2 regions of the Psychroserpens sp. NJDZ02 genome follow, and region 1 is predicted to be linked to the other one. Evidence: riboswitches for the same ligand, from Rfam matches in the RefSeq annotation. Region 1 holds a riboswitch; the other holds the start of a gene.
The links. A riboswitch is a leader RNA that binds a small molecule or an ion and turns the genes downstream of it on or off. The one in region 1 is predicted to bind thiamine pyrophosphate.
Positions count from the first base shown of each region.

Region 2: it holds a riboswitch for thiamine pyrophosphate, as region 1 does, so the genes downstream of both, E9099_RS05375 (TonB-dependent receptor) here and thiS (sulfur carrier protein ThiS) in region 1, are expected to answer to the same signal.

Region 1 covers NZ_CP039451.1:3,766,275-3,772,883, forward strand. Annotated here, with positions in the region: gene thiE (thiamine phosphate synthase) at 1-523, opposite strand, end outside; gene E9099_RS16600 (hydroxymethylpyrimidine/phosphomethylpyrimidine kinase) at 520-1,284, opposite strand; gene E9099_RS16605 (thiamine phosphate synthase) at 1,335-1,943, opposite strand; gene thiC (phosphomethylpyrimidine synthase ThiC) at 2,064-3,923, opposite strand; gene thiS (sulfur carrier protein ThiS) at 3,968-4,171, opposite strand; TPP riboswitch at 4,270-4,364, opposite strand; gene E9099_RS16620 (hypothetical protein) at 4,539-5,102, shown strand; gene E9099_RS16625 (SH3 domain-containing protein) at 5,485-6,423, shown strand; gene E9099_RS16630 (SH3 domain-containing protein) at 6,590-6,609, shown strand, end outside.
Region 2 covers NZ_CP039451.1:1,200,337-1,206,945, forward strand. Annotated here, with positions in the region: gene E9099_RS05370 (hypothetical protein) at 1-73, shown strand, start outside; gene E9099_RS05375 (TonB-dependent receptor) at 127-2,382, opposite strand; TPP riboswitch at 2,488-2,578, opposite strand; gene arfB (alternative ribosome rescue aminoacyl-tRNA hydrolase ArfB) at 2,700-3,107, opposite strand; gene E9099_RS05385 (DUF4301 family protein) at 3,109-4,662, opposite strand; gene E9099_RS05390 (AAA family ATPase) at 4,652-5,230, opposite strand; gene pnuC (nicotinamide riboside transporter PnuC) at 5,191-5,823, opposite strand; gene E9099_RS05400 (thiamine-binding protein) at 5,807-6,067, opposite strand; gene E9099_RS05405 (geranylgeranylglyceryl/heptaprenylglyceryl phosphate synthase) at 6,070-6,609, opposite strand, start outside.

The sequences.
Region 1 (6,609 bases):
TTTTTAGTAGTTGTGAGACATCTTTTAATGTAATACCGCCTATCGCTATTATCGGTGTTTTGGTTTGTAAGTCTTCTAATAGTTTTTTATATCCTGATACACCTAAAACGGGGCTTAAATTCTGTTTTGTTTTTGTAAATTGGTAAGGCCCTAAGCCTATATAATTGACTTGTTTTTCTAGTAAAACATTACAATCTTCAATTGTGTTGGCTGTTCCTCCAATGATAAACATGTGGCCTAAATAATCTCTAACGAGTAGGGGGCAGGCATCGGTTTTTCCTAAATGGACACCATCTGCTTCTACCGCTTTTGCTATTTTATAATGATCGTTTATTATTAGTTTAGTGTTAAAAGAGGTGGTTATAATTCTCGCTTTTTTAGCGATGTCTAAAAGAGTTTTAGGTTCACCGTTTTTTAAACGTAATTGCACCCATTTTGCACCCGAAGCACATGCTTTTTCAATGTTTTCTAAATGAGATTCAGGAGTCTCTCCTTGTGAAATATATTGTAATTTACTAATCATTTTTTCTGATAATTATGTGTTCCTAATAGCGATTGGTTAGAACTTAAAAACTGTTCTGTGTACCATTTTGTGTTTTTACAAGCATCTTCTAAAGCGATATTTTGCATTATATTGGCTGCTAACGCAGCAGATAATACACAGCCACTACCATGTTTATCATAAATAGGTTGCGTTGTCATGGGCGGTATATTTAATTTTACTATTTTACTATAATACACTTCATCCCAACCTTTTTTATCCGTTCTGTGTCCTCCTTTTAAATAGATATTAGTCTTTTGGGCTATAAAATCGATAGTCTCTTCAATACTCTTGTTTGGAAATAAAGCTTTTATTTCGTCATAATTTGGTGTTATAAAATCGCAGTGTTGTAATACATTTTCTAAAATTTCTAAATCTTGTGACGTATGAAATGTAAATCCCGCACTTGCTTTTAAAATAGGATCTAACACTATTTTAATATTGGGATTCAGTTTTTTTAAGGTTTGAACGGCCGTTAACAAAGTCTCCCAAGAAGCTATGATTCCTATTTTTACAACTGCTATTGAAAAGCGTTTAAAAAGCAATTCTATTTGCTGCAAAATAATGTCTTTGTCTATCCAAATACAGTTTGTGAATTCGGTGTCATTCTGAACCGTAACAGCAGTGCACACTGATAATCCATATAGATTATGCGCTTCAAATGTTTTAATGTCCGAAGTGATTCCGGCGCCACTAGAAGGATCTAGCCCTGCGATAGTTAAAATATAGTCTTTTTGATTCAAAATGTTTAGGTGTTTAGCATTTTAAGAAACAATCTGTTTGATACATGTCATTATAATGACTTTGTGAGCAGCGTTTCGTAGCATTTTTTTATATTTTTAAAAGACTCCACAGGATTTTCAGTATTCCAAACACCACCCAATACACCAATGCCTTTATATGCTAATGTTAAAGCTTTAGCGATGGTATCTTCACTAATACCACCCATACCGATAATTGTCTTATCAATAGCTTTGACGTCAAAACCACGCCCTTCATAATTTGCTTTAGAAATCGAGGAAAATACAGGACTTAATAAATGATAATCAAATTCGAATGTACAATCTTCTACTATTTTAGGATCATGAAAAGAAGAACTGATTGTTTTTCCAAACATGTTTAAACTTTTAAAATACTGTCCTGGATTATCAATATGATCTATTCGTTTTTGTTCTTGAAAATGAACGCCTTTTAAGTTAAACGTATTTATCAATTCATGATGATAATGCACTACGATTCTATTGTGGTATTTGCTATCTATTTGATTTAAATAGGCGACATGCTCGTCGTAATTTTTATCCGGTTTTCTAAAGTGAAAAAACAGTAGTCCTGCTTCAAATAATTGATTTAATATTTCAATTTCGTTGGGACTATCTTTTTCTGGAGCAATAAGAATTATCATGGTATACTGGTTTTTGAGTTAGGGATTGCAGTGGCATCCTTTTGCTTTTTTTTTTTGCAAAAGATACAACGGAAAGCCCGCCCACGCTTTTTTTATAAGCGTGGGAACTTCCAAATTAGTTTATAAATAGACTTTTGAGCCTTTATCTTTAAATTCTTTTGATTTTTCTTCAAACCCTTTGGCGATGACTTCGTTATCCACAATGTCATTTTCGGCAGCAAAATCGCGAACTTCTTGAGAAATTTTCATAGAACAGAATTTTGGTCCGCACATCGAACAGAAGTGAGCCACCTTTGCACCATCGGCAGGGAGCGTTTCGTCATGATACTCTAAGGCACGTTCTGGATCAAGTCCTAAGTTAAATTGGTCGTACCAACGGAACTCAAAGCGCGCCATACTTAAGGCATTATCTCTGTGCTGTGCACCAGGATGACCTTTTGCTAAATCCGCTGCATGTGCGGCCAATTTATAAGTCACAACCCCCACACGAACATCTTCTTTATTAGGTAAGCCTAAGTGTTCTTTGGGAGTCACATAACACAACATGGCGCAACCAAACCAGCCAATCATAGCGGCTCCAATACCGGATGTAATATGATCGTAACCTGGTGCAATATCAGTGGTTAAAGGACCTAAGGTGTAAAAAGGCGCCTCGTCACAAACATCAATTTGCTTCTCCATATTTTCTTTAATCATATGCATTGGTACGTGACCAGGCCCTTCAATAAAGCATTGTACTTCGTGTTTTCTTGCAATTTGCGTTAACTCACCAAGAGTTTCTAGTTCAGCAAACTGTGCCTCATCATTAGCATCGGCAACAGAGCCTGGACGTAATCCATCACCTAATGAAAACGCAACGTCATATTGTTTTAAGATTTCACAAATGTCTTCAAAATGAGTATATAAAAAACTTTCTTTATGATGTGCGAGACACCATTTTGCCATGATAGAACCACCTCTAGAAACAATACCTGTAACACGTTTTGCGGTCATTGGTATATAACGTAATAAGACACCAGCGTGAATGGTAAAATAATCCACACCTTGTTCTGCTTGTTCGATTAAGGTATCACGAAAAATCTCCCATGTTAAGTCCTCGGCAACACCATTTACTTTTTCTAAAGCTTGATAAATAGGGACTGTACCAATTGGCACGGGAGAGTTACGTACAATCCACTCGCGTGTTTCATGGATATTTTCTCCTGTAGATAAATCCATAATATTATCAGCACCCCAACGACAGGCCCAAACTGCTTTTTCTACTTCTTCTTCTATAGAAGATGTTACAGCAGAATTACCAATGTTAGCATTAATTTTAACTAAGAAGTTTCTACCTAAAATCATAGGTTCGGCTTCTGGGTGATTAATGTTAGACGGAATTACGGCACGACCCCTTGCAACTTCAGAACGTACAAATTCGGCAGTAATTTTATCTGGAATAGATGCTCCAAAATGCTCCCCTTTATGTTGCTTTCTAATTTCGGTCATTTCGTCAATACGCTGATTTTCACGAATAGCGATGTATTCCATTTCTGGAGTAATGATACCTTTTTTAGCGTAGTGTAATTGTGTTACATTTTCTCCTTTTTTAGCACGTAATGGCTTTTTTAATAACGAAAAACGCATGTGATCTAAACTTTTATCATTTAAACGCGTATTGCAATAGTCTGAAGAAAATTGGTCTAAGCGTTCGACATTATTCCTGTCTAAAATCCATTGTTCACGTATTCTTTCTATTCCTGCATGTACATTTATCTCTTTATTAGGATCTGTATAGGGACCAGAGGTATCGTATACGGTTACCGGCTCGTTTGGCGTTTTCTTTTTGGTCATCGAATCTGTAGTGTCACTTAATGCAATTTCGCGCATAGCGACTTTGATTTGAGGATGAATTTTTCCTGCTACATAAATTTTTGTAGAATTAGGAAACGGATGTCTTGTAATTCCGTTTTGCTTTGGCGCAGTGTCTTTATTTTTCATGTCTTTTGGTTGAATTGGCTTTTATATAAGGTAGGTTGATAGCATTATCCCCCCTGAGTAGCGGTTATAATTAATAGGTGATCACCATCGATTAAGCGTGTAGTATCCCAATCGTTTTTGGCGATAATAGTCTGATTGATAGCCACAGCAATGCCATTAGCAGGAATAGAAAGCCCATTAAGTACGGCTTCTAAGGAGCTATTTGTGGCAAATTGGTGTGTGGTATTATTTACTTTTATGTTTATCATTTGTTTAAAATCATTAAAAAAAAGCATCATGCTTTATTTGCAATGTTATAAACGATAAAAGTGTTGAGAATGGAAAAAAGGAGCAGTGTTGAGAATACAACAAACTGATAACTTTTCCCTCCGTTGGTATTAACCAAATCAGGTTCTAAGGATTTTTCTCAAACTAATTTAATAGCTACTCCTAAAGTTTACTATACAAATGTAATAATTTAATTGAATTATGTGAGGTGTATTTTATAAAATCTCGAATGGTATTATTTATTTTATTAAAATTGTATTTTAAATACAACAACATTAGTTAATGATGCCAAGTTTATAATTGTAAAATATAAATATGCCAAAGGGCACCGTATAATCTTATAAATTTATGAAAGTAAAACAATTTAAATTTAGAGCTTTTTTAGTCGAAAAGTATTATAAAATGTGGAGTATTTTTGCTGTCCTATTAGTGTCTATAATAGTTGTTCCAGGCTTATTATTAGCAAATTACTTTTTACCTGATGATACGGCAAATACACCTTTATTTTCACACCTATTTATATTAGTAATAATAGCAACACCCTTAATGATGGTATTGTTTATTGTAATTAATGCGTTATTTTTTAAGACGTTAAATGTTTCTTTAGGAGAATTGATTACAATACAAGGACGTAAAAAAAAGCTATATCAATTTAATAAAAGTGATATCACTAAAATTATAATAAAAAGTAATGATGACAAAACAATTCATAACAGATTTAGAATTTTAGAAATGTATTTTAATGAAAATAAAAGCATTAATATTATCAGTAAAGATAAAAATCAAGAAGGTGTTTTTAATAGCTTTCTTGAAGCCTGTATCCTATATTTTGAGTTAAATAGAGATAGTGCAGAAAAAATAGTTGTAAATACTTCAGGTGATTACAAATTAATTTTTATCCTTAAAAACTAAAAGCAAGAGAGTTGTATTGATTGTGAGGTATGTAAATTAAAGAATTTGAAGTGTTTTTTATAAAAACCTTCTGTTAATACACCTAAAAATTGGTGTTATATTATTAACTTTTGTAATCCTTCCAATATTATTTATTCCACAATTAATTGCTCTAATTGCGCACATAATTAAGAATTATACGATCAAATTAGTTAAAATATAAAAAAGTAGAAACGGATAGTGTGGCAATTGTTATTTTTTTTTAGTTACAGTATTTTTAATTTTTTGGTAAAACAGGCAGATTTATAATCAGTAAAACAAAATGGCGAATGATTTTACTCGTATTGTATTCAATTTGGATTACTTTTATGCCAGTTTAAAAATCAATACTAAACCAATCAACATGAACAGAAGTACCCTAAAAAAATACTACCTAATTATGCTATTACTGGCCGTTATCGTCGGTTGTAAAGATAAAGAAACTTCCGCACCAGATAATACTGTAGACAACAGTAGTAGTAAAATTGAAGAAGATGGAGCTCTAGACGTTAAAACGTCTAATTTTTCCGACAATGACCAATCATTAATTTGCTTGTGGTCAAAAGTAGGTCTTAGAGATATCCCTGGAAGAAAAGGTGCAAAATATCTGACGACCATCTATTTTGGAGAAACCGTAAAATTTTTAGGAGAAAAAGAAACCGCTAGTGATAATAAAGAGTATTTAAAAGTAGAGCTATCTGATGGTTCGGAAGGTTGGGTTTATGACCTTTTGTTTTCAGAAAATGGTAAGTTAGCAGTACTTAAAAAACCTTTAGCAATATACAAAAGACCAGATGTAATGGAATTTGTAGGTAATAAGTTTGATAGAGGTGATATTGTTGTGCTGTTAGATCAGAGTAAAGGAGAGTGGGAAAAAATAACGGGTTTTGAAAAGAAGAATGAAGGTTGGATTAAAAAAAGTGATGCTTTTGTCTACGATGATTTAGATATTAAATTAGCCATTTTATACAATAGAGCTATTAATGAAGATAGCAACTCTAAAAAACAAAAAAAACTTAAATTGATTACTGGTAACCCTGCGTTTCAAAACTCAAGCTTTATTGATATTGTAGAAAAAGCTTTGGTAAGAGACAATGGCATCAATTATGGAATTATTAACGATCCTGATGGCTATACTAATATGAGAGAAGGTAAAGGGACTGATTATGCTATAGTAAAAAAAGTATTTGACGATGAAAAATTTACTATTCAACGTAATGATGGTGATTGGTCTTTAGTACGTCTTATGGATGGTACTAGCGGATGGATACACGGTAGTCGTATAACAATAGTGAGTGAATAACAAATAGTCTATTTTATAAAAAAGCACTACTCATTAAATGTCTTTTCCTATTAAAAAAGAACAAGAGAAAAGGCAAGAGAAAAAATAGTGACATAATTTAATTCGTATTCTATTCAAATTGGATTATATTTATCGCTGTTAAAAAATCAATACTAAACCAAGTAAAATGAAAAAAAACTCATTAAA
Region 2 (6,609 bases), 1.8 Mb from region 1:
TAATGGTCAATTTAGTTTAAAACCCTATTTTGTAGAAGTTAACGGAAACGTTATTAGAGTGTTTAATAACTAAAAAAAGCACCTCCAAAAAAGAGATGCTTTTAACGGTTGATTAAAAATTAGTGATTAAAATTTTAAGGTTACACCTGCTAAAAAGTTAGTAGTTGCTTGTGGGTAATAAAAATTTTCTGTGATTGGTGTATCCGTTGAATTTTCAGGTCTGTAATAATAACTATACGTATAACCATTAGAAACGTATTTGTTATTAAAAACATTATTAATTAAAACGTTAAATGCGATTTCTTTAATCCATGTTGGTTTAATGCTATATGACACATTTAAATTGTTTACAAAATAACCATCCATATTTTTACTCTCACTTGATGTATTATCTAAATATTGCTGTCCTACGTACTTAGATAGCAAAGCGATGTTAGCGTTTTTAATTGGCGAGTATGTCAATGTACTACCAAATATTACGTTTGGAGAAAATGATATATCTGTATCCTCAAACGTTGTCACTACTGCCTCATAAGATACTGTATCATATGTACTAGGATCGTACTGTGTGTCATAAACAATATAGTCAAACGCTTTAATTTTATTTTGACTAAAAGTTGCGTTGGCATCTATTCTAAATTGATCAGATAATTTATATCCTGTTTGTATCTCTATCCCTGCTCTGTAACTATCAGCAACATTTTGTCTAATTGGGTCACCAACATCGTCTAAATCGCCTGTTAACACTAATTGATCTTTATAATCCATGTAGTATAAATTAGCGTTTAAGTAAAAATTAGCGTTTTGCAGTTTATACCCAACCTCAAAATCATGTAATTGTTCTGACACAGGTGTGATTGGATTTTTAGTTAAATCATCACGATTTGGCTCTCTGTTACCCACAGCATAAGACCCATAAACATTACTATTGTTATTAATCCTATACGTTAATCCCATTTTTGGATTAAAAAAATTATATGTTTCCTTTACATTAATATCTAGTAAATCTGAGCTTGTTCCAACGGACTCATAATCTACCGTTCTGTATTGTAAATCCAATAACGCAAATAAATTTGAATTGATATTGTACTCTGCTTTTAAGTAAGTATTAAAATCTTCCTTATCTCCATAACTAAAATAGTAATTGCTTCTTACTGGTATTGGTGTTTCAAATGAATCCCAAATAACTTCGCCAAAATGATCACCTTTATAAGAATTATAACCACCACCCAAATATAAATTCAACTCATCCTTTTTGTAATTAAACGAATACACTATTGCAGTAAAATTATTATCTAACCAACGTCTTCTAATAACATCGCCTTCGTCTGAAGCATTAGCATTGTTTGGAAAATAGTCTCCTAATTCTTCATCATCTTTATATTGCTCAAAATAGCCTTTACCTCTTGTGAAATTTCCAGAAATATTCCCTGAAAACATCGCGTTAAATTGGTGTGAAGCATGCAATTGGTAATGTGTTTGTTGATAGCTATCAATCTCGTTATCGTAAGTATAAAAGTTATATGTTCTTCCTGAGTTTAATAAATTTTCGGCTTCTGCATCACTTGAATAATTTCTATCAATAAATGCCTGAACACCTTCTAAATCACCATTAACAACAGCTTCAGGAGTCCCGTACCAAGACTGATAAGTTTCTTCTTTACCTCCAAAAACGATAGCCTTAATAGATGTGTTTTTGTTAACAAAACCAGCTTCAGCATAATAACTATTTAAGTCTGCTCTAGCTCTATCAATATATCCGTCACTTTGTATATTAGATAGTCTGGCTTCTGCATAAAAATTATTTTTAATTCCCGAACCTATACTAATATTATGCTTTCTAGTACCAAAACTACCGACTACATTAGTTGTTGTAGCATAACCTTCTGTAGATGGATTAAGTGTTTTTAAGTTTAAACTTGCACCAAAGGCACCAGATCCATTAGTAGATGTTCCAACACCACGTTGTAATTGAATATCCTCTACAGAACTAACAAAGTCAGGCATGTTAACCCAAAACGTACCTTGACTTTCTTGATCATTATAAGGTATTCCGTTGATAGTAACATTAACACGTGTTGCATCACTACCTCTTACTCTAATCCCTGTATAACCGACACCTCCACCAGCATCACTCGTGGTAACGACTGATGGTAATTGATCTAATAATACTGGTAAATCTTGACCAAGATTGATTGACTCTAACTCTTCTTTTGTAATATTGGAAAAAGCAACAGGCGTTTTATCTTTTGCCCTAGTAGCAGACAATAGGACCTCATCTAGTGTTGTGATTTTTGTGGAATCCACTTCAATATTGTTTTGTTGCGCTTTAGCACCAACAGATAATACCAAGAATGTTAAAAAAAGAAATAAATTTTTCACTACGATTATATGTTAATCGAACAAAAAGAGGTAATTATTCTTTACTATTAAAATTAAATAAATTTTGTATTATACTTAGATTTACTTAGCACACTACAAGAACACAATAAATGTGTTTCAAATTCCTAAACAGCATTACCTGTTCTAGGTTCAATGGGTATGATCTCAGCCGATATAGGCACCCCTTTTTTGAGAACGGTACAAAGGTAGATTAGAATTTTTGATTTATGAAATATGTCTTTGATATTTTTTTAATATAATAAAACATCAAATAATTTAATATTGCAAAAAACCGATTACCCACAACTAAAATTAAGTTAATCAAAGTTTGGTTTTCTACGATTTAACTTACGCTCTGCATTAAACTTCTTATTTTTTAAGCGTTTTCTTATGACTGCTCTTGGAATCTTAGTTGGTTTTCGCTTAGCCTGAACTTTTAAAGCTCCTTCTAAAATAGAAAATGCGCGTTTAATTGCAATACTTTTATTTTTAAGTTGACTTCTGCTTTCTCCACACTGTAATATTAAAACAAAGTCCTTAGTTAACCTATTTGCCAGTTTTACTTGAATTAATTCTTTTTGATCATCACTTAATCCTAAAGACGCCATTACAGCAAAACTTAGTTCTATTTTTGTAGCGACCTTGTTTACATGTTGACCACCACTGCCAGAACTTCTAATACCTTTTAACTTAAATTCTTTTTCTAAAGCTAATTTATTTAACATTTTAAGAGACTTGGTGTGTTGATTTTAATAAATCATTGACTGTTTTAACAGGATTAAAAGTAACTAATGGCACCTCAACAAAAATAGTATTCCAATTAGACATACTACCATTCCAAAGTCCTGGTAATTCCAAAGCTTTAATTTCTTTATCTACTTTTGTTTTCATAGTAATAAAAGCCGTTTGCGGATCTACAAACTTCTGTAAATCATAAACCTCTCCTTTATAATTTTTAATACTGCATACTAAATCAACAGGATTAAAATGTGTTGCCTTTTTAAGTATATTTTTCTGAATTTTAGATTTTTTATTTATCTGTGCAGACTCTACAATCTGTAGCGATAGATTTGCGCCTTCATCTTTCACCCAAAAAGGACCACCTCCAGGTTCACCTTCGTTTTGTACCATTCCACAAATACGAATTGGTCTATCTAACTTACTTTTTAAATACTCGATTTGATATTGTTTAGAATATTTTTCAAACTCTGGAGAGATGACCACATTCATTTTAGTAATTAAAAACTCTGCTATTTCAACTATGTCAGTATCCAATAACACTTTTTTATCTAAATTTTTAGCATATTTAAAAGCTTCTTCTTTTATTTCTATTAGTAGACCAGCAAGCATTTTTTTTGACTTTGCAACTTCTATTTCATATTCATAAACAACAACGTTATCAATGTTTTTTATAAAAATTATATCGCCATCAAGCGCGTTTAAATTCTCAAGTAAAGCACCATGCCCTGATGGTCTAAAATATAATTGACCATTATCTTCTCTTACAATCTCATTCTTATATGTTACAGCAATAGTATCCGTTGACTCCTTTTGATATGAAAATGAAATATCAAATATTGTATTTGTTTTTTGCTCTACGATTTTCTGTATTCGTTTAAACTCTTCGTCAAATTCAACTTTATGTTTGTCAGAAATCGTAAAATGAAGTACAGCCTTACTTTTCGTTTCAGCATACAAGGCTGCTTCAAATAAATGCTCTTCAAAAGCACTTGCTAAATGATTCTTATACCTATGAAACGGCAGTAATCCTTTAGGAAAATCACTAAAACCTAACTGATCCTCCCCCAAAACAGCCTCTATAAAAGCAAATAACTTCTGATCGTTACTAGATTTGTTATCAATCTTACTATTCTCTTCTAGATATTGAATTACTAGTTTATAAAATGGCAACTTCTCTAAACCTATAAAAAACAGAGATAATTCTGACGCCTTATTTTTATTAATATAGGCATTTATACTTTGTTTTTTGGGGTTATAAGCATTCAAAAATTCAAATAAAAATTTAAACATTCTAGTCGCTGCTCCGGACGCGGGTACAAATTTGACAATATCCAACTCCTCTTTTTTAGAGTCATAACTGGTAATTAATTCTGATGCTCTTTCATAAGAAAATTGAAAAATTCCGTCATTAATAGTTGCTGCTCTTTCTAAATTAATAAAAGGCAACCCTGTTTTTAATAGCTCTAACTGTTGCTCTACTTTTTTAAGCGTTAATCCTTTTTGATTAATAAAATCCGTGTCTGTTTGGTTAAACTGCATCGTTATATTTTGCTAATAATAAATCTATATGTTTGATTGCTAATTGCAATCTTGACTTTTTATCACCTTTTAATAAAACATATGGTTTTTTATATTTTATCAACGCTGATTCAAATGCCTTAAACATAGTTTCTCGTTCTTCTGGCTTATCGCGAAGGTCATCCGCTTCCCATGGTGTATCAATATACGTTAAAAAGTATAAGTCATAGATGTTTTCTAATGCATATTTTTCAAGTAAAGGATCACACATGCCAGAATAATAAACTTCAGAATAGACTTTATATTCCAATAAATCTGTATCACAAATCAACACAGAATCTGTTTTTTTAGCCCACTTGTTTTCCAATGCCATTTGCCCTCTAGCTATGGGTAATAAATCCTTAGGCTCGCAAATTCCCCGTTCATTATCCCATTTATTTTGAAGATAATCTCTTGCGTATTCTGGCACCCAAACCGAATGATAATGTAATGCTAATTGTTTTGACAATGTTGTTTTCCCTGTAGATTCAGGTCCAAACAATACTATTTTTATACAATTTGCAGGTTGTTGCGTAAGTGTTTTTTCCATGCTAAATATCCATAAATGGCAATTATTGTAAACCCTAAATATTGGAAAGATGTAAATGTAAACCCTTTATAAAAATACAAAGGCACTGAGATAATATCACCGATTATCCAAAAAATCCAATTTTCGATCTTACGTCTCGCCATTAACCACATACCAACAAAAAAGATAGCAGTTGTAATGGTGTCCGCGTAAGCCACCCAACTAGTCCATTTATCAAACCATTGGTAAACAAAATATACAAAAAACAACGTCCCTATAAATATAACAACACTCGCTTTTTTTTCTTTTTGTGTTGTTCTAGCTATTGGTGTAACATCACTTTTATCTACTTGCCTTGTCCAAATATACCAACCATAAACACTCATAATAAAATAATAGGCATTTATCATCATATCACCTAACAATCCCCATTTTAGCAAAAGATAGACAAAAATAATGGTACTAATCATACCTGTTGGAAATACCCAAATTTTATTCTCTTTAGAATACCAAACAGATAAAAATCCAAAAATGACTGCGATAATTTCTAGAATAATATCTACAGTGTCATACTCGAAATATTGCTCAAAAAAGAAATTAAAAATGTGGCTCATACGTGCTTCTGTCCGTTTTAATAACCTTCATTGTTAGCACACAAATGTCTTGATTTTCAAAAGACGCCTTAATTTTCTCATTTAGAAAAGGCATTAGTTGATCAAACTCACCAAATATCTGTGTACTTAACGGGTTTTCTAAAACCGTAAATTGTGACGCTCTTAAAGCTTTAATAAAATCAATGACGTGTTGCTCAAAATCGTCACTTAAAGGAGACAAAGTTAAGTCTACTGAAATATTCATAATTATAGTTTTAATTCGTTAAAAAAATCAATGTTTTTTTCAAAAGCCGTACCAATTACAACAAGGTCTGCTCCTGCTTTATAAGCATCATCTAACTGCTGCTTACTTCTTATACCACCACCAACAATTAACGGAATGACTAGATCTTGTTTCACAAATTTAATCATTTGCAAAGGGACTGGATACAAAGCACCGCTTCCCGCTTCCAAATAAATCAACTTTTTACCCAATAACTCCCCAGCTTTTGCTGTATCTGCCACTAAACTCTGCAATGCTGTTGGTATTGGCAACGTGTTGGTGACTCTTTGAACAGCTGTTTCTCTTCCGTTTTCAATTAAAATATACCCCGTTGGAATCACCTCTAAATTTGTGTTTTTCAAAACGGATACTGCCTCAATTTGCTTTTCTATCAAATACTTTGGATTACGTCCAGAAATTAATGACAAAAATAAAATAGCGTCGGCATCTTTTGAAATTTGTGTCACATCTCCGGGGAATAATACTATTGGTAATTTTGTTAATGGTTTTAAAGCTGATACTAA